2 regions of the Streptomyces sp. NPDC097981 genome follow, and region 1 is predicted to be linked to the other one. Evidence: riboswitches for the same ligand, from Rfam matches in the RefSeq annotation. Region 1 holds a riboswitch; the other holds the start of a gene.
What was found. A riboswitch is a leader RNA that binds a small molecule or an ion and turns the genes downstream of it on or off. The one in region 1 is predicted to bind S-adenosylmethionine.
Positions count from the first base shown of each region.

Region 1 (8,960 bases):
TCGAAGAGCCGGTCGACCTGGATGCGGGCGCCGGCCGGGGGCTCCTGCGGCAGGGCCGGGGCCGCGCTCGCGGACGTGCCCGCCATGGCTGCCGCGGCGGCGGCCACGGCGGCGGTGAGCACGGTGACCTTGGTGTTCCGGTCGAGGCTGCCGAGCCCGGGCCGGCGATGGGACGCCACGGGGAACCGCTCCCTTCCGCTGCGCGGGACCGGGTCCGCCCTCCGTGGACGGCCGTGTGCCGGGCTCCGCGCTGGCAGACAGTAACCGCGCGGCCACACACCGGCCAACGGCCGCCGGAGGGCACACACGGCAACGCCCCGCCTCAGACGCAGGTCATCGGCGGGGCGTGCGGTCACAGCGGGGCCGCGGAAATTCGCCCGGATGGGCGGTGTACGGCGGGTCCCCCAGGGCGGCTCCCCGGGGGGGGAGTCTCCCGGGGTGTCCGGCGGAGCGTCAGACGCGGACGCCGAACTGGAACGGCATGTTGCCCATGGCCTCGTACTTGACGCCGCCGCGCGGGTTCGATGCGTGCAGGACCATGCCGTTGCCCGCATACAGGCCGACGTGGTGCAGGTCCGAGTAGAAGAACACCAGGTCGCCCGGCTGGAGCTGGCTCTGGCCGATGCGCGTGCCGTCGTTGACCTGGGTGAAGGTGGTACGCGAGATGCTGACGCCGGCCTGCTTGTAGGCCCACTGGGTCAGCCCCGAGCAGTCGAACGCGCTCGGGCCGGTGGCACCGGAGACGTACGCCATGCCCAGCTTGGTCTTGGCGGCCTCCAGGGCGGCGCCGGCGCGGCCCGAGGCCTTGACGCTGCCGAGGTCGGCGCGGTCGGTGGCGCCGCGGCTGGCGCGGGTGTCCTCGTCCTTGATCGCCGCGCGTTCCTGCGCGGTCAGGGTGTTGAGGAGGGCCTGGGCCTCGGCGAGCTTGTCCTGCGAGTCCTTCTTCTTCTCGCCGAGCTCCTTGCGGGTGGCGTCGAGGTCCGCAAGCTTGCCGGAGGCCTCCTGGCGCTGCTGCGCGAGCGCGCGCTGCTTGGCCTGGATCTTCTGTACGGCCTCGACCTGCTTGTCGCTCAACTGCTCCAGGGTGGAGGCCTTGTCGAGGTAGGTCTCGGGGTCGCCGGAGAGGAAGAGGGCGACGGACTGGTCCATGCCGCCGGTGCGGTACTGGGCGCTGGCCATCGAACCCAGCGTGGTGCGCAGCTGGTTGAGCTCGTCCTGGCCGCGGGCGACCTGGTCCTGGAGCTGGCCTATCTCCTTCTCGAGCTTCTCCTGGCGCTCCTTGGCCCCGTTGAACTTCTCGGTGGCCTGCTCCGCCTCTTCGTAGAGCGCGTCGACCTTGGCCTTGACCTCGTCCTTGTTCGGCTGGGCCGGGGCGGCGGAGGCGCCGTGCGCGGAGAGGGCCACGGCCGCGGCGGCCGTGGCGGTGAGCACGGTCACACGAGCGCGGGTCGGCTGCTTGGGTCGACGGTGGGACGCCACGAAGGCGAGCTCCTTCTTCCTGGAGCCGCCGAAGGAACGCAACTCGGCGACACCTCCGCCGCCACTCCGAATGAGTGATCTACCGCACGAAGGTTTGAGCCGACCCTAGTGACCTCGCTGTGATCAGTTCAAATCCTCGCGGCAAAAAAATCGGTTGCCGACCGGGTTCTTTACCTGCAGCCCACGCTCCGTGCAGGGCACTTGACGGTGCGTTCCCTGCCGGCCATGCGAAATCGGGCATTCCGCTTAGGGGTTACGAAACACGCGAAAGCCGCTTCAGCAACAAGGCGGACGCCACCGGCCGGGCACCGGCCTTCGCCACCCCGTCGGCCACCTCGCGGTCCGCGGAGACCACGACCACCGGCCGGCCGGGCGGTTCCGCACGCACCAGCTGCCGGATCAGCTCGTCCGCCGTCACACCGGGCTTGGAGAACAGCACCCGCACCCCGCGCGGCGGCGCGAGCAGCACCGGTGCCGCCAGTTCCGCACCGTCGAAGACACAGGTCATCTCCGCGCCGGTCTGCGCGGCGAGCATCGACAGGCCGCCGAGCAGCCGGAGCCGCTGCTTCTCCAGCGGCATCGTCGGATAGCCGGTCTTGGTCACGTTGTAGCCGTCGACCACCAGATGGGCCTGAGGCAGCGCCAACAACTGGTCCAGCAGCGCCGGATCGGTCTCCGACAGAGCCCGCGCCGCGATGTCCTTCGGGGTCATCCGGCCCGGCTCCACCGCGTCCACGGTGTCCGCCGGCCGCGTCGACAACGGCGGCAGCGCCAGCTCGCGACGCAGCCCCTGGGCCGCGTCCAGCACGGTGTCCAGCAACAGCCGCAGCCGCATGTCCTCGATGCTGCGGCCCTCGCGGGTGGCCCGGCGGGAGGTCTCCAGCGCCGCCTCGACCTCCGCGAGACGGGACTTGAGCCGCCGCGTCTCGCTCTCGGCGGCGGCCACCTGCGCGGCCGCCTCGCCCCGGATCCCGTCGATCTCGGCCGCGACCTTGCGCAGGGCCGCCTCGCCGCGCTTCACATCGCTCTGGGCGCTGCGCAGCTTGCGCTGAAGCGATTCCGCTTCCTTGCGCGCCGACTCCAGCTCGGCCCGCACCTGCTCGCCGCCGAGGCGCTGCAGGTCCCGTGCGTGCGCCAGTTCCTCGCGGAGCCGGTCCAGTTCACGCCGGGTCTCCTCGCCGACCCGCTCGGCGTCGGCGCGCTGCGCCTCCTCGCCGGCGGCGGCCACCAGCTTCACCCAGCCGACCGGCCGCAGCACGTACGCGGCGGCCGCCACGTCCAGCGGGTCCGCGGCGGCGGGCGGGGCGCCGGCCTCCAGCGCACCGGCCAGGTCGGCCTGCGCCTCGCGCAGCTTCTCGGCGACGCGGCCCCGGAAGACGGCGTCCGTCTCCACGGCCGCGGCCATGGCGTTGCCCGCGAACTTGGCGCGCCGGGTCGGGGTGAACCGGGCGTACTGGCGCAGCTGCGCCGGGAGGTCCGCGATCGTCAGTGCGCCGAAGGCCTCCGAGACGAGCGCGACGACCCGGCGCCGCACGCCTTCCGGCAGCGGGCGGTCGAGCACCTCGGCGGCGTCGCCGGCCGCACCGGCCGGCTCAGCGCCGCTTGCTGGCTCCACAATCCGTCACCCCTACCGTGATCTACCTGTGGGCCCGGCTCCGTCAGGAGTCCGCGCCCGGCCTGTCCACGAGCTCGATCTGGTCCACCGCGTTGCACCAGCGGCAGCGGACCGACTCGATGGTCTCACTGACCACCTCGCGCTCCTCGACCTTGGGCTCCCCGGCAAGATCCAGGTGGACGTACTCCACGACCTTCGACGAACGAGTGACGTCGAAACGCGTGAGGTTGCCGCACAGCGTGCAGCGCCACCGGGTGGTGTCGGTCGGCAGGGGAACCGTCATCAGGCCGCTCTCTCCTTCGTAGCTGTTTCAATTAAAGCCGCCGTCTGCGTCAATCGGCGGGCCACAGAACGTAACCCTACGGCCTGCCGGTACCCCGGGTGGGCCCTCTTGGGTCATGCTCGATCGCATGATCGTAAGGTGGCGGGCCGTCCGGGAGGCCGCCCGGGGCCCGGTGGTCGTCCATGCGCTGATCGCCGGCTGCTGCGTGGTGTTCCTGTTGGGCCCGGCCTCGGGGCTGGATCCCGCCTACGGGACGGGCGAGCGGCTGCTGGAGGCGGGGACCGCTTACTTCCGGCGCTGGGGCGTGGTCCCGGACGAGCTCTTCTCCGGCTCCGCGCGGGCGCTGCTGACCCCGCTCACCGCCCTGTTCGTGCACGGGAGCTGGCTGCACCTGCTCGGCAACATGCTCTTCCTCCACGTCTTCGGCGTGATGGTGCAGGAGCGCATGGGCCGGCCGGAGTTCCTGACGTTCTACGTCTGTACCGGTTACCTCGCCCTGGCGGTGTACGCGGCGGCCAACGCCTCCTCGGACCAGACCCTGGTCGGCGCGTCCGGTGCGATCTCGGCGGTCCTGGGGGCCTTCCTGTGCCTGTTCCCCCGGGCGCGGGTGACGAGCCTGTTCCCGTTCCTGTTCTTCCTGCCGCTGCGCTTCCCGGCGTGGATCGTGCTGCTGTTCTGGTTCGCGCTCCAGTGGCTGGCGGCGCACCGCGCGGGCAGCGGCCCGGGGGTGGCCTACCTGGCCCACGTGGTGGGCTTCTCTCTGGGCTTCGGCTACGCGTGGGTGCGCTATCGGCGTGGGACTAGAGTGAGGCGACCAGCGACGGCCACCGAGGGAGACAGCCAACCGTGATCACCGCGATCGTGCTCATCAAGACCAGCGTGGACCGCATCCCCGAGATCGCCGAGTCCATCGCCGCGCTGGACAACGTCAGCGAGGTCTACTCCGTGACGGGGACCTACGACCTGATCGCCCTGGTGCGCGTGCCCCGCCACGAGAACCTGGCGGACATCATCCCGGGCCGCATCAGCAAGATCCCGGGCGTGGAGGCGACGGACACGCACGTCGCGTTCCGCACCTACTCCCAGCACGACCTGGAAGCCGCCTTCGCCATCGGCCTCGACGCGTAGCCCTGCCGGGTACGCCGCTGCGCGGGGCTGCCCCCTACCCGCCCTTCCACCGTTCCCGCCCTCAAGCGCCGGGCGCGGCTGCAAACACGGCGCCACCGCGCCCGCGCCTCAAACGCCGGCGAGCCTGAATTCCAGCCTCGCCGGCGTTTGAGGCGCGGGGGTCCGGGGGCGGAGCCCCCGGGGCTAGACCGCCGGAACGCAGCGGCCCTCCTCCGTGCGGTACTGCCACTTCGCTCCGTCCGTGACGAGTTCCTTCACCGCCCGGACGAAGCGGTCGACGTGCTCGTCGGGGGTACCGGCCCCGAAGCTGACGCGGATCGCGTTCAGCGAGCGCTCCCCCGGCGCCGCCTCCGGGGCCCCGCATTCGCCCTGGGCCTGCGGCTCGCTGCCGAGCAGGGTGCGGACCAGCGGGTGGGCGCAGAACAGGCCGTCGCGCACGCCGATCCCGTACTCGGCCGACAGCGCGGACGCGAAGTGCGAACTGTTCCAGCCGTCCACCACGAACGAGATGACGCCGACCCTCGGGGCGTCGTCCCCGAACAGGGACAGGACGCGGACCTGCGGGACCTGCGCCAGGCCCTCGCGGACCTTCGCGATGAGGTGCCGCTCGCGGGCGACGAGGTTCTCGAAGCCGGCCTCGTCCAGCGCTCGGCAGGCGGAGGCGATCGAGTACACGCCGATGACGTTCGGGGAGCCGGCCTCGTGGCGGGCTGCCGTGGTGTGCCACTCGACGTCGACGCCGCCGTCCTCGCGGCGGGCGACCTTCCGCGAGGCGCCGCCGCCGGCCAGGTACGGCTCCGCCTCCTGGAGCCAGTCCGCGCGGCCGGCCAGCACGCCCGAGCCGAACGGCGCGTACAGCTTGTGCCCGGAGAACGCCACCCAGTCCACGTCCAGCTCCTGCACGGAGACGGGGTGGTGCGGGGCCAGCTGGGCGGCGTCCAGCACGATCCGCGCGCCGTGGGCGTGCGCGGCGGCGGCGAGCTCCTTCACCGGCCACAGCTCACCGGTGACGTTGGACGCGCCGGTGACGCAGACCAGGGCCGGGCCGTGGCCCCCTCCGATCGTTACAGTGCGGCCGGCCAGTGCCCGCTCCAGGGTCTCGACGGCCTGGGCCGGGGTCCGCGGGGCGTTGAGGTACGTGACCTGCGCGTCGCCCCACGGCAGCAGCGAGGCGTGGTGCTCCGTCTCGAAGACGAAGACCTGGCAGCCGGCCGGGAGCACGGCGGCGAGCAGGTTCAGCGAGTCGGTGGTGGACCGGGTGAAGACGACCTGGTCGGCGGGGCGGCAGCCGAGGAACCCGGCGACGGTGGCCCGGCTCTGCTCGAACAGGTCGGTGGACAGTTGCGAGAGGTACCCGGCGCCGCGGTGCACGCTGCCGTAGTACGGGGCGTATGCGGCGACGTCGTCCCAGACCCGCTGGAGCGCCGGGGCGCTGGCCGCGTAGTCGAGGGCCGCGTAGGTGACCTCGCCGCCGGTGACGAGCGGAACGGTGACGTCCCGGCCGAGGACCGGCAGCGGCTCGGCACAGGCGGGGCCGGCGGGGGCGGTCACGGCGGCGGGGGCGACGGCGTTCGGGTACGTGGACATGGCGGATTCTCCCGGCAGGACAGGCTGAATGGCTTCGGACGGCCCGCACGCGGGTGCACGGGTGCGCGGATGCACCTGTGCCGGCGGTACGGGAGTTGCCTCGACGCGCAGCCCATGGAGGCCGCACGGAGGGTGAAGAAGGGGCGGAGTCGCCCTATCGCATTCGCTTGCTCACGGAAAGCTCCTCGAGAGACCAGGACCCCTGGTGTCGAGGGATCCGCGCTTGCCGTGGGCATGTGTGCCTACGGCCCGGTCATCACCCGGGGCACCCCGCCACGGAAGGAGGGTTGCCGGACAGCAAGCCGGGGCCAAAACGCTGTCACTCGTGACCTGGCCAGCATCCTGCCACAAGATCCCGCACGCGCAAGACCCCGGTCCGCATACTGGACCGGGGCCACCTCTTTCACGCCGTTCTCGCTCGTTACGCGTTGCTGGCCGCCACCCAGCGCTCCAGGGCCGCCCGGGCAGCGCCCGAGTCGATGGCCTCGGCCGCCCGGGCGATGGCCGCGCGGATCTGGTCCTCCAGGGACCCGGTGCCCGGGTCCAGGGCCACCAGGGCCGCCGCCGAGTTCAGCAGGACCGCGTCGCGGACCGGGCCGGTCTCGCCGGCCAGCAGGCGGCGGGCGACGTCCGCGTTGTACGAGGCGTCCGCGCCGCGCAGCTCCGAGACGTCGACCAGCGGGATGCCCACGTCACGCGGGTCGAACGGCTGCTCGTCCACCCGGCCGTCGCGGACCCACCACACCCGGGAGGTGGCGGTGGTCGTCAGCTCGTCCAGGCCGTCGTCGCCGCGGAACACCAGCGCCGAGGAGCCGCGTTCCGCCAGCACGCCCGCCACGATGGGGGCCACCCGCGGGTCGGCGACACCGGTCGCCTGGGACCGGACCCGGGCCGGGTTGGTCAGCGGGCCGATGAAGTTGAAGGCCGTGCGGATGCCCAGCTCCCTGCGGGCCGCCGCCACGTGCCGCAGCGCCGGGTGGAACTTCACGGCGAAGCAGAAGGTGATGCCGGCCTGCTCCGCGACCTCGACCACCCGTGCCGGGGTGAGGTCCAGGTTGACGCCGAGCTTCTCCAGCACGTCCGAGGAGCCGCTGGCGGAGGACGCGGCCCGGTTGCCGTGCTTGACCACCTTGGCGCCCGTACCGGCCACCACGATCGACGACATCGTCGAGATGTTCACCGTTTTGGCCCCGTCGCCGCCGGTGCCGACGATGTCCACCGTCCGCCCCGGGACCTCGATGAGGTTGGCGTGGCCGTACATGGCGCGGACGATGCCGTTGATCTCCGCCACCGTCTCCCCCTTGGCCCGCAGCGCCACCAGGAAGCCGGCGATCTGGGCGTCGGTGGCCTCCCCGCGCATGATCCGGTCCATGGCCCAGCCGGTCTCGTCGGCGCGCAGGTCCTGGCCGGTCAGCAGGGTGTCGAGAACGCCCGGCCAAGTGGGGGTAACCCCGGACGGAGTCTGGGGGAGGGCCGGCACCCCACCGGCGTCAGCCGGACTCTGACCGCTCATGGTCTGCTCCTGGATCCGTCGGCAAGCACTGAGGACTCCACCCTATCCAGCCGGGGCGGACGGCAAAGAGCCCCGTCCAGACCCTGGACGGGGCTCTCGCCGTGGCGACACCAGGACTGACCGAAATCAGCCCCTCAAGCGGGATCAGTGGTGGCCGTGGCCGCTCTGGATCTCCTTGTACTCCTCCACCGTGGGCTTCGGAATCTGGTTGTTCTCGGCGTAGAAGCCCTTGCTGAGCTTCGCGCGGAGCTTCTCCATGCTGCCGACCTTGCGCTCGACACCGTTCTCGTCGACCGTCGGGCCGATCTCGATCGGCTTGTACTGCTCGTGCGCGGTGAGCTTGTGCAGCTGGCCCTGCGAGAGCGGCTCGTGGACCTCGACGAATTCACCGTGCGGCAGACGCTTGATGATGCCGGTCTCGCGACCGTGCAGCACCTTGTCGTGGTCCCGGCGCTGCAGGCCGAGGCAGATGCGCTTGGCGACGATGAACGCGAGGACCGGGACGACGAAGAAGCCGATCCGGACGAACCACGTGATGTTGTTGATCGAGAGGTGGAAGTACTGCGCGAACATGTCGTTTCCACCGCCGATCAGGAGCACGATGTACTCCGCGATCCAGGCGACACCGAAGGCCGTACGGGTCGGGACGTTGCGCGGGCGGTCCAGGATGTGGTGCTCGCGCTTGTCCCCGGTGACCCAGGACTCGATGAACGGCCAGACGGCGATCGAACCCAGCACCAGCGGGAAGAGCATCAGGGGGATGAACACACCCAGGACGAGGGTGTGGCCCCACAGGTTGATCTCCCAGCCGGGCATGGCACGGATCAGGCCTTCCGGCATACCCATGTACCAGTCGGGCTGCGCACCGGTGGACACGTGGTCCGGGCGGTACGGGCCGATCGCCCAGATCGGGTTGATCGAGGCGATCGCCGCGATGGCCGCGATGACACCGAAGACCAGGAAGAAGAAGCCTCCGGCCTTGGCCATGTAGACCGGCAGCAGCGGCATGCCGACGACGTTGTTGTTCGTCTTGCCGGGACCCGCGAACTGGGTGTGCTTGTGGTAGAAGACCAGGATCAGGTGGGCCACCAGCAGGCCCATCATGATGCCGGGCAGCAGCAGGATGTGGATCGAGTAGAACCGCGAGACGAAGTCGCCGCCGGGGAACTCGCCGCCGAAGAGGAAGAACGACAGGTACGTGCCGATGACCGGCATGGACAGGATCGCGCCCTCCATGAACCGGACACCGGTGCCCGAGAGCAGGTCGTCCGGCAGGGAGTAACCGGTGAAGCCGGTGAACATGCCGAGGACCAGCAGCAGGAAGCCGAAGATCCAGTTGACCTCGCGCGGCTTGC
Region 1 is NZ_JBEORW010000023.1:67,859-76,818, forward strand. It holds gene ABTY04_RS22460 (C40 family peptidase) at 1-179, opposite strand, end outside; gene ABTY04_RS22465 (C40 family peptidase) at 454-1,479, opposite strand; gene ABTY04_RS22470 (NYN domain-containing protein) at 1,733-3,097, opposite strand; gene ABTY04_RS22475 (hypothetical protein) at 3,138-3,377, opposite strand; gene ABTY04_RS22480 (rhomboid family intramembrane serine protease) at 3,505-4,227, shown strand; gene ABTY04_RS22485 (Lrp/AsnC family transcriptional regulator) at 4,224-4,505, shown strand; gene ABTY04_RS22490 (aminotransferase class V-fold PLP-dependent enzyme) at 4,689-6,092, opposite strand; SAM riboswitch class IV at 6,307-6,423, opposite strand; gene trpD (anthranilate phosphoribosyltransferase) at 6,514-7,605, opposite strand; gene qcrB (cytochrome bc1 complex cytochrome b subunit) at 7,750-8,960, opposite strand, start outside.

Region 2 (8,960 bases), on a different contig from region 1:
CGCACACCGCGCCGCCGTCAGGGGCGCTGAAGCCCCCGCCGTGGCGGCCCTCCCCGTTGAAGGCCGTGACGCCGTCCGCACGGACCCGGATCACGTCCCCCGAGGCAGGGGTTCCGGCCCAGGAGCCGAGCGGCTTCTCCAGGGCCCCGCCGTCCGGGGCCTGGTACGAGAAGAGGTCCATCTGCGGGCCGCGCATCCACGAGAAGCCGAGCCAGCCCGGCCAGAGCGCGACGAGGGCGACGGCGACGGCCGCGGTCCGGCCGAGCGCGGAGCGGTGCCGGCGGCCCCGTACGGCGTACCACCACAGGCCGGCCGCGGCCAGGGCGCCGGCCGCCGTGGACAGCGCCAGGATGCCGAAGCCGCGCGGAGCACTGCCCGTGCCGTACGCGTCGGACGGCGTGTCGTCGGCCAGCTTCGCGCACAGCACCGCGTACAGCACCGCGACGGCGGTGAACGCGCAGGCCGCGGTCACCGCGGTGTAGTGCCGGAGCCGCTGCCCGGGCGACGGTCTCTCGTCCATGATTCCCCCCACGCCGCAGCGTAGCCGCAGACGGCCGGACAACCCGCTGAGTGGCGGTCCCGCGTCGGCGCGAGGCGGGTGGAACCGGGGCTGAACGCGATCGCCCCGGCAGCCACTCCCCCGCGGGTCTAACGGCCCCGGGCCGCGGCGACGAAGGCGCGGATCAGTTCCGGGGACTTGACGCCGCGTTCGCTCTCGACACCGCTGGACACGTCCACGCCCCACGCGCCGGTGGTCTCCACGGCCTCCCGTACGTTCCCCGGGGTGAGCCCGCCGGCCAGCAGCCAGTGGCCGCGCGGGGCGGTGAAGTCCTCGGACGCCCAGTTCCACGGCTTGCCGGAGCCCGGGTCGGGGGCGTCGATCAGCAGCAGGTCCTCCCCGTACTCCCCGCAGCGCTCGACGCGCAGGGCGGTGGCGCGGAGCAGGGTGCGGCCCTCGGCGCGCAGCGCCCCGTAGTGCTCGGGGCCCTCGTCGCCGTGGAGCTGCACTCCCCGTACGCCGCTCTCCTCGGCCAGCCGCCGGACCTCGTCGACCGGCTGCCCGCGGAACACCCCGACCGTGAGCACCCCGTCGGGCACCCCCGCGGCCAGCTCCCGCGCGGTGGCGGCATCGACCGTACGAGGACTCCCGGCGGCAAAGACGAACCCGACGGCGTCGGCCCCGGCGGCCACAGCCACGTCGACGTCGTGCGCGGTCTTCAGGCCGCAGATCTTCACGAAGAGATCGCTCATGCCCCCAGTCAACCAAAGTCACCCGATGGACGGTGATCCGTCCCGACAGCCGGGCATGCACTCCGTCCCGCCACTAGCCTGGAGGCAAGGCTTACCCGACGACGAAGTAAGCAGGCGGAGGACCACGGTGACGATCATGATCGAACGGGCCACCCCCATAGAAGCGCAGGCGTCACCGGCTTTCGAAAGCCTCCTGCGCACCGTCGCGGAGATGGACACGCCGCACGGCTTCAAGGCCGAGCTCATCCGGGGGAAGATCATCGTGTCGCCGTTTTCGAAGCTGCGCTACTCCAGGCGCATGCGCCTCCTGCGCGAGCAGCTCCAGGCGCACGTCCCCGAAGGGCAGTTCGCCGACACCTCGCCCTTCCTGTTCCGGTTCCCGGCAGCGGAGCGCGGCTACGGACCGGACCTGTACGTCGCGGACGAAGCGGCCTTCGAGGAGGACGGGCTGCACGCGGACGCAGCGGCGCTCTCGCTGGTCGGAGAGTTCACGTCCGTCTCCACGAGGGACGCCGACTGGAACGAGAAGCTGGACGTGTACGGCTCGCTCGTTCCCGTCTACTTGGTCATCGACATGCAGGACTCGGAGATCACCTGCTTCTGGGACCCTTCTCCGCATGGATACCGCTCCCGTACGACGGTGTCCTTCGGCAAGCCTCTGCAGATCCCGGAGCCCTTCGACTTCTCCCTCGACACCACCGGCTTCTAGAGGCCCGCGAAACGCCCGAGGGCGGCACCCCCGTACGGGAGTGCCGCCCTCGGTCGAGAACAGCCGATCAGCCTGCGGCCGGAGCCGCGGTCGATCAGAAGTCCATGTCACCGCCCGGCATGCCGCCGCCGGCCGGGGCGCCGGCCTTCTCGGGCTTGTCGGCGATGACGGCCTCGGTCGTCAGGAACAGCGCGGCGATGGACGCGGCGTTCTGCAGCGCGGAGCGCGTGACCTTCGCCGGGTCGATGATGCCCTCGGCGATCATGTCCACGTACTCGCCGGTCGCGGCGTTCAGGCCCCAGCCGACGGTCAGGTTGCGGACCTTCTCCACGACGACGCCACCCTCAAGACCACCGTTGACGGCGATCTGCTTGAGCGGGGCCTCCAGGGCGAGCTTCACGGCGTTGGCGCCGGTCGCCTCGTCACCCGACAGGTCGAGCTTCTCGAAGACCGCGGAGGCCTGGAGCAGGGCCACGCCACCACCGGCGACGATGCCCTCCTCGACGGCCGCCTTCGCGTTGCGGACGGCGTCCTCGATGCGGTGCTTGCGCTCCTTGAGCTCCACCTCGGTCGCGGCGCCGGCCTTGATGACGGCCACGCCGCCGGCCAGCTTCGCGAGGCGCTCCTGGAGCTTCTCGCGGTCGTAGTCCGAGTCGGAGTTCTCGATCTCGGCGCGGATCTGGTTGACGCGACCCTGGACCTGGTCGCTGTCACCGGCACCGTCGACGATCGTGGTCTCGTCCTTGGAGATGACGACCTTGCGGGCGCGGCCCAGCAGGTCGAGACCCGCGTTCTCCAGCTTGAGGCCGACCTCCTCGGAGATGACCGTGCCGCCCGTGAGGATGGCGATGTCGCCGAGCATGGCCTTGCGGCGGTCGCCGAAGCCCGGGGCCTTGACGGCGACGGACTTGAAGGTGCCGCGGATCTTGTTGACGACCAGGGTCGACAGGGCCTCGCCCTCGACGTCCTCGGCGATGATCAGCAGCGGCTTGCCGGACTGCATGACCTTCTCGAGCAGCGGAAGGAGGTCCTTCACGTTGCCGATCTTCGAGTTGACGATCAGGATGTACGGGTCGTCCAGGGACGCCTCCATACGCTCCATGTCGGTGGCGAAGTACGCCGAGATGTAGCCCTTGTCGAAGCGCATGCCCTCGGTGAGCTCCAGCTCCAGACCGAAGGTCTGGGACTCCTCGACGGTGATGACGCCTTCCTTGCCGACCTTGTCCATGGCCTCGGCGATGAGCTCGCCGATCTGGGTGTCGGCGGCGGAGATGGAGGCCGTGGAAGCGATCTGCTCCTTGGTCTCGACATCCTTCGCCTGCTCCAGCAGGGCGCCGGAGACGGCCTCGACGGCCTTCTCGATGCCGCGCTTGAGGGCCATCGGGTTCGCGCCGGCGGCCACGTTGCGCAGGCCCTCGCGGACGAGCGCCTGGGCGAGCACGGTGGCGGTGGTCGTACCGTCGCCCGCGACGTCGTCCGTCTTCTTGGCGACTTCCTTGACCAGCTCGGCGCCGATCTTCTCGTACGGGTCCTCGAGCTCGATCTCCTTGGCGATGGAGACACCATCGTTGGTGATCGTGGGGGCGCCCCACTTCTTCTCAAGGACGACGTTGCGACCCTTGGGGCCAAGGGTGACCTTGACGGCGTCGGCGAGCTGGTTCATCCCGCGCTCGAGACCGCGCCGGGCCTCCTCGTCGAACGCAATGATCTTGGCCATCTGAAGTGGTCCTCCAGGACTGGGGTTCCCCCTGCGCCGCCGGCGCGAGGGGAGGCTTGGATTGCTCCGGACCGCGCCCGCGCCCGCGACGGACGGCCTGCGTGCCCGGCGGTTCCTTCCCGCCGGACCCTGCGGGCCTCACCGACCCGGTCCTGTGTAGTAGCACTCTCACATGGAGAGTGCTAACGCCAATGATTAGCACTCGGCCCCCGAGAGTGCAAGCGGCTTCAGGCAACGCCGGGCGGCTGCCCCGACCGTCGGCCGGACATGCACCGAGGGCCCACATCCCTCCTCAAGGATGTGGACCCTCGTGCGTCATGCGTCGGTGGTCGATCGCGCCGGGACTAGACGGCGAGCTTGACCATGTCCGCCTGCGGACCCTTCTGGCCCTGCGAGATCTCGAACTCGACCCGCTGACCCTCTTCAAGGGTGCGGTACCCGTCCATCTGGATGGCGCTGTAGTGGACGAACACATCCGCACCACCGTCGACCGCGATGAAGCCGTAACCCTTCTCCGCGTTGAACCACTTGACGGTGCCCTGAGCCATGCCTAACTCCCCTATTACTGGCCCTTGCGCAGGACCGCACTTCGCGGTCCCGGGTCAGAACTTGCGCCGGAACGCCTCGACCGGGGCTGAATGTATCTGCACCGCTGCTGTCTGCAACAGGTCAATCCGACGAGAAATCTGGACACGGGGATACATTGAAATAGAGTGAAAAGTTGGCATATTCTCGGGCAACTCGGACCTGGCATATCTCGCCAAAGCCCCATACCGCACACGCACATTGACTCAATGTCAACCATCACGCGACCCGCTCATATGCGGCAGGCAAGAACAGCGGAGGGGACTTCCCCAACCCTACCGCGCCCAACCAAGCAGAATTACCCCCTCCGCTTTTGCCGGAGGGGGTAATTCTGGTGCTTTCGCGTGTCAGCAGCCGCCCGCGACGGCGGGAATGATCGAGACGCCCGCGCCGTCCGGCGTCACCGCGTCCAGACCGCCCTCGAAGCGCACGTCGTCGTCGTTGACGTAGACGTTCACGAAACGGCGCAGCTTGCCCTGGTCGTCCAGGACGCGCGCACCGATGCCCGGGTGGTTCTTCTCCAGGGACTCGATGACCTCGGAGAGCTTCGAGCCCTCGGCGGTGACCTCGGCCTGGCCGCCGGTGTAGGTGCGCAGGATGGTGGGGATGCGGACGTTGACGCTCATGGCGCTACTGCCTTTCCGGGTGTCAGGGGAGATCAGGCCAGGCCGGCGGCGCGGAACGCGTCCAGGCTCGGGCGGATGGTGGCGGTCTGCCCGCTGTCCGCGGCCACCGCCTCCAGGGTCTTGAGGCCGTCGCCGGTGTTGAGGACGACCGTGGTCAGCGCCGGGTCGAGCTGCCCGTTCTCGATGAGCTTCTTCGTCACGCCGACGGTCACGCCGCCCGCGGTCTCGGCGAAGATGCCCTCGGTCTGCGCGAGGATCTTGATGGCCTCGACGACCTGCTCGTCGTTGACGTCCTCGACGTAGCCGCCCGTACGGCGGGCGATGTCCAGGACGTACGGGCCGTCGGCCGGGTTGCCGATGGCGAGCGACTTGGCGATGGTGTTCGGCTTCTGCGGGCGGACCACGTCGTGGCCGGCCTTGAACGCGGTCGAGACCGGGGAGCAGCCCTCGGCCTGGGCGCCGAAGATCTTGTACGGCTTGTCCTCGACCAGGCCGAGCTTGATGAGCTCCTGCAGACCCTTGTCGATCTTCGTCAGCTGCGAGCCGGACGCGATGGGGATGACGAGCTGGTCGGGCAGCTGCCAGCCGAGCTGCTCGCAGATCTCGTACGCGAGGGTCTTGGAACCCTCGCCGTAGTAGGGGCGCAGGTTGACGTTGACGAAGCCCCAGCCCTCGCCCAGCGGGTCGCCGATGAGCTCGGAGCAGAAGCGGTTCACGTCGTCGTAGTTGCCCTCGATGCCGACCAGGTCGCCGCCGTACACACCGGCCATGACGACCTTGCCCTGCTCCAGGTCGTGCGGGATGAACACGCAGGAGCGGAATCCGGCCCGGGCGGCCGCGGCGCCGACGGCGCCGGCCAGGTTGCCGGTGGAGGAGCAGGAGAGGGTCGTGAAGCCGAAGGCGCGGGCGGCCTCGACGGCGATGGCCACGACGCGGTCCTTGAAGGAGTGCGTCGGGTTGCCGGAGTCGTCCTTGACGTACAGCTTGCCGGTGACGCCGAGCTCCTTGGCCAGGTTCCGGGCGTCGACGAGCTTGGTGAAGCCGGGGTTCAGGCTGGGCTTGGAGGCCACGTCGACGGGGACGGGCAGCAGCGGGGCGTAGCGCCAGATGTTGTTCGGGCCGGCCTCGATCGCGGCGCGCAGGGCTTCGGGGTCACCGGTGGGAAGGTCGTAGGCGACTTCCAGCGGACCGAAGCACTCGACGCAGGCGAAGATGGGTCCGAGCTCGAAGCGGGTACCGCACTCACGACAGGAAAGGCCGGTGGCAGGTCCGAGATCGACAGAGGTGGCAACAGTCTGTGCAGCCATGATGGCGAGGCCCTTTCTCCTCATCTTCCCCATGGCGCACTTCGCCATGAGACGGAATTGGCACCTTCCCTAGCCGGGGACCTCGCTGCCGCAAGCGAACGCGAGAACCGACTGGAGGGTTGCCGGGGCTTCAACGGGCCGTGTCCCTCTGCCCCTCTGGATGAGCGGTATGGCACCGGGCCGCGCGCTCTATGGCGCGTCCGGGCGTTTGTACGCGGGGACCCCGGCATGCGGCGGTCCTTCGCGTTGTTCAAGACTGTAACGGAAGGTCCGGGTGGTTGAGACAGCTGTCCGAACCGCGAGATGGATGGCTTTTCGGCCGAAAGCGCCGGGGAGCCACGACCGATCAGGGAGTGCCGAACGTGTTGGAAGAGGTGGAGCGCTGGTTTGCGGACCGCTCCTGGTCCGCGGCTGACCGGCCGCTCGACCGGCTGCTTTCCGCCAAGCGGGCGGCAGGCACCACGGTCAGCGTCGTCCTGCCCGCGCTCGACGAGGAGGAGACGGTCGGCGCCATCGTCGAGGTGATCCGGCGCGATCTGATCGACGGGCTGCCGGTGCCGCTGGTCGACGAACTGGTCGTGGTCGACTCGGGCTCCACCGACCGGACCGCCGAGGTGGCCGCGAAGGCCGGCGCCCGCGTGGTGCACCGCGACGACATCCTGCCGCGGATCCCGGCCCTGCACGGCAAGGGCGAGGTGCTGTGGCGCTCGCTGCTGGTGACCGGAGGCGACATCGTCTGCTTCGTGGACGCGGACCTGCGGGACTTCTCGTCCACCTTCGTGTCCGGGATCGTCGGCCCGCTGCTGACCGAGCCGGACGTGCAGTTCGTCAAGGCGATGTACGACCGCCCCCTCGTGACGGAATTCGATGGGCTCGCCTCCCGCACCCGGTCCGATCCGCTTGCCTTCGGCAAGACCCACGGCCAGGGGGGCCGGGTCACCGAGCTCGTCGCCCGGCCGCTCCTCAACCTGCACTGGCCGCAGCTGGCCGGATTCGTCCAGCCGCTCGGCGGTGAGTACGCGGTGCGCCGCAGCCTGCTGGAACGACTGCCCTTCCCCGTCGGGTACGGCGTCGAGCTGGGCCTGCTGGTGGACGCGCTGCACACCGTCGGGCTGGACGCGCTGGCCCAGGTGGACGTCGGCGTACGGCTCCACCGCCATCAGGACGGCCAGGCCCTGGGCCGGATGGCCGCGGCCATCTACCGGACGGCGCAGCTGCGGCTCTCGCGCGGGCACTCCCCCGGCCACCGCTGGGGGTACCCCCCCGTACGGCCGGAGCTGACGCAGTTCGAGCGCGGGCCGGACGGTTTCGTGCCGCGGACGTACGCGGTGGACACCGAGGAGCGGCCGCCCATGGCCGGGATCAAGGAGTACTCCGGCCGCCGGGTGGCGTGAGGGAACTGACGTTTGGGGGAGCGGGCCCCGGGCTAGGTTCGCCGCATGGCTTCCCAGGTACTCGTTGCAGCGAACCGCGGCCCCCTCTCCTACCTCCTCGCCGACGACGGCACCCTCACCGCCCGGCGCGGCGGGGGCGGTCTCGTCTCCGGCCTCTCGACCGCCCTCGCCCGGCAGCCGGATGCGCTGTGGATCTGCGCGGCGCTGTCGGAGGCGGACCGCGAGGCGGTCCGCCGGGGCGTCTCCGAGCCCGGGGGCACCCCCGGCAGCCGGGGCAGTGTCCGGATGCTGGACATCGATCCCGCCACGTACGACGGCGCGTACAACGGCATCGCGAACTCGGTGCTCTGGTTCACGCACCACCACCTGTACGACATCCCGCGCGAGCCGGTCTTCGACGCGGAGTTCCGGCGGCAGTGGCAGTCCTACGTCGCCTACAACCACGCCTTCGCGCTGGCGCTCGCGGAGGAGGCGGGCGAGGGCGCGGCAGTGCTCGTACAGGACTACCACCTGGCGCTGGTCCCGGGTGAGCTGCGGGAACTGCGGCCGGACCTCAAGATCAGCCACTTCACGCACACCCCGTGGGCTTCGCGCGAGTTCCTGGACATGCTGCCCGACGACATCCGGGCGCAGCTGATGTGGGGCATGCTCGGGGCGGACGTGGTGGGCTTCCACACGTGGGCGTGGGCACACAGCTTCATGGCCGCGGCGCAGCTGGACGACGAGCGGGGCATCGCGGAGCCGAAGACGGAGCCCGGGGTGGGCCCGCAGGACGCGCGGTACATCGAGAAGATGACGACGGGCCCGGTGCAGCACCGGCGGACGGACGTGGCCGTGTTCCCGCTGGGCGTGGACGGGGACGAGCTGCGGGCGCTGGCGCACCGGCCGGAGGTCGACGACAAGCTGGCGGCGCTGCGGACGGAGGTCGACGGCCTGAAGACGATCGTCCGGGTGGACCGGACCGAGCTGTCGAAGAACATCCTGCGGGGACTGCTGGCGTACCGGGAGCTGCTGACCGTGCATCCCGAGTGGCGGGGGCGGGTGGTCCACCTGGCCTCGGCGTATCCCTCCCGGCAGGACCTGGCGGTGTACCGGGCGTACACGGAGTCGGTGCGGGAGCTGGCGGCAAAGATCAACGAGGAGTTCGGCACGGCGGGCTGGCAGCCGGTGCTGGTGTCGGTGAAGGACGACTTCGCGCGGTCGCTGGCGGCGTACCGGCTGGCGGACGTGGCGCTGGTGAACCCGGTGCGGGACGGGATGAACCTGGTGGCGAAGGAGATCCCGGTCGTCTCGGACGCGGGCTGCGTGCTGGTGCTGTCGACCGGCGCGGGCGCGTACGGGGAGCTCCGCGAGGACGCGCTGACGGTGAAC
Region 2 is NZ_JBEORW010000024.1:31,380-40,339, forward strand. It holds gene ABTY04_RS22970 (outer membrane protein assembly factor BamB family protein) at 1-520, opposite strand, end outside; gene ABTY04_RS22975 (phosphoribosylanthranilate isomerase) at 649-1,251, opposite strand; gene ABTY04_RS22980 (Uma2 family endonuclease) at 1,388-1,960, shown strand; gene groL (chaperonin GroEL) at 2,055-3,677, opposite strand; gene ABTY04_RS22990 (cold-shock protein) at 4,022-4,225, opposite strand; gene ABTY04_RS22995 (MoaD/ThiS family protein) at 4,610-4,888, opposite strand; gene thrC (threonine synthase) at 4,921-6,195, opposite strand; SAM riboswitch class I at 6,213-6,362, opposite strand; gene ABTY04_RS23005 (glucosyl-3-phosphoglycerate synthase) at 6,558-7,589, shown strand; gene ABTY04_RS23010 (alpha,alpha-trehalose-phosphate synthase (UDP-forming)) at 7,635-8,960, shown strand, end outside.
Region 2: another riboswitch for S-adenosylmethionine. It lies ahead of thrC (threonine synthase); the one in region 1 lies ahead of ABTY04_RS22490 (aminotransferase class V-fold PLP-dependent enzyme).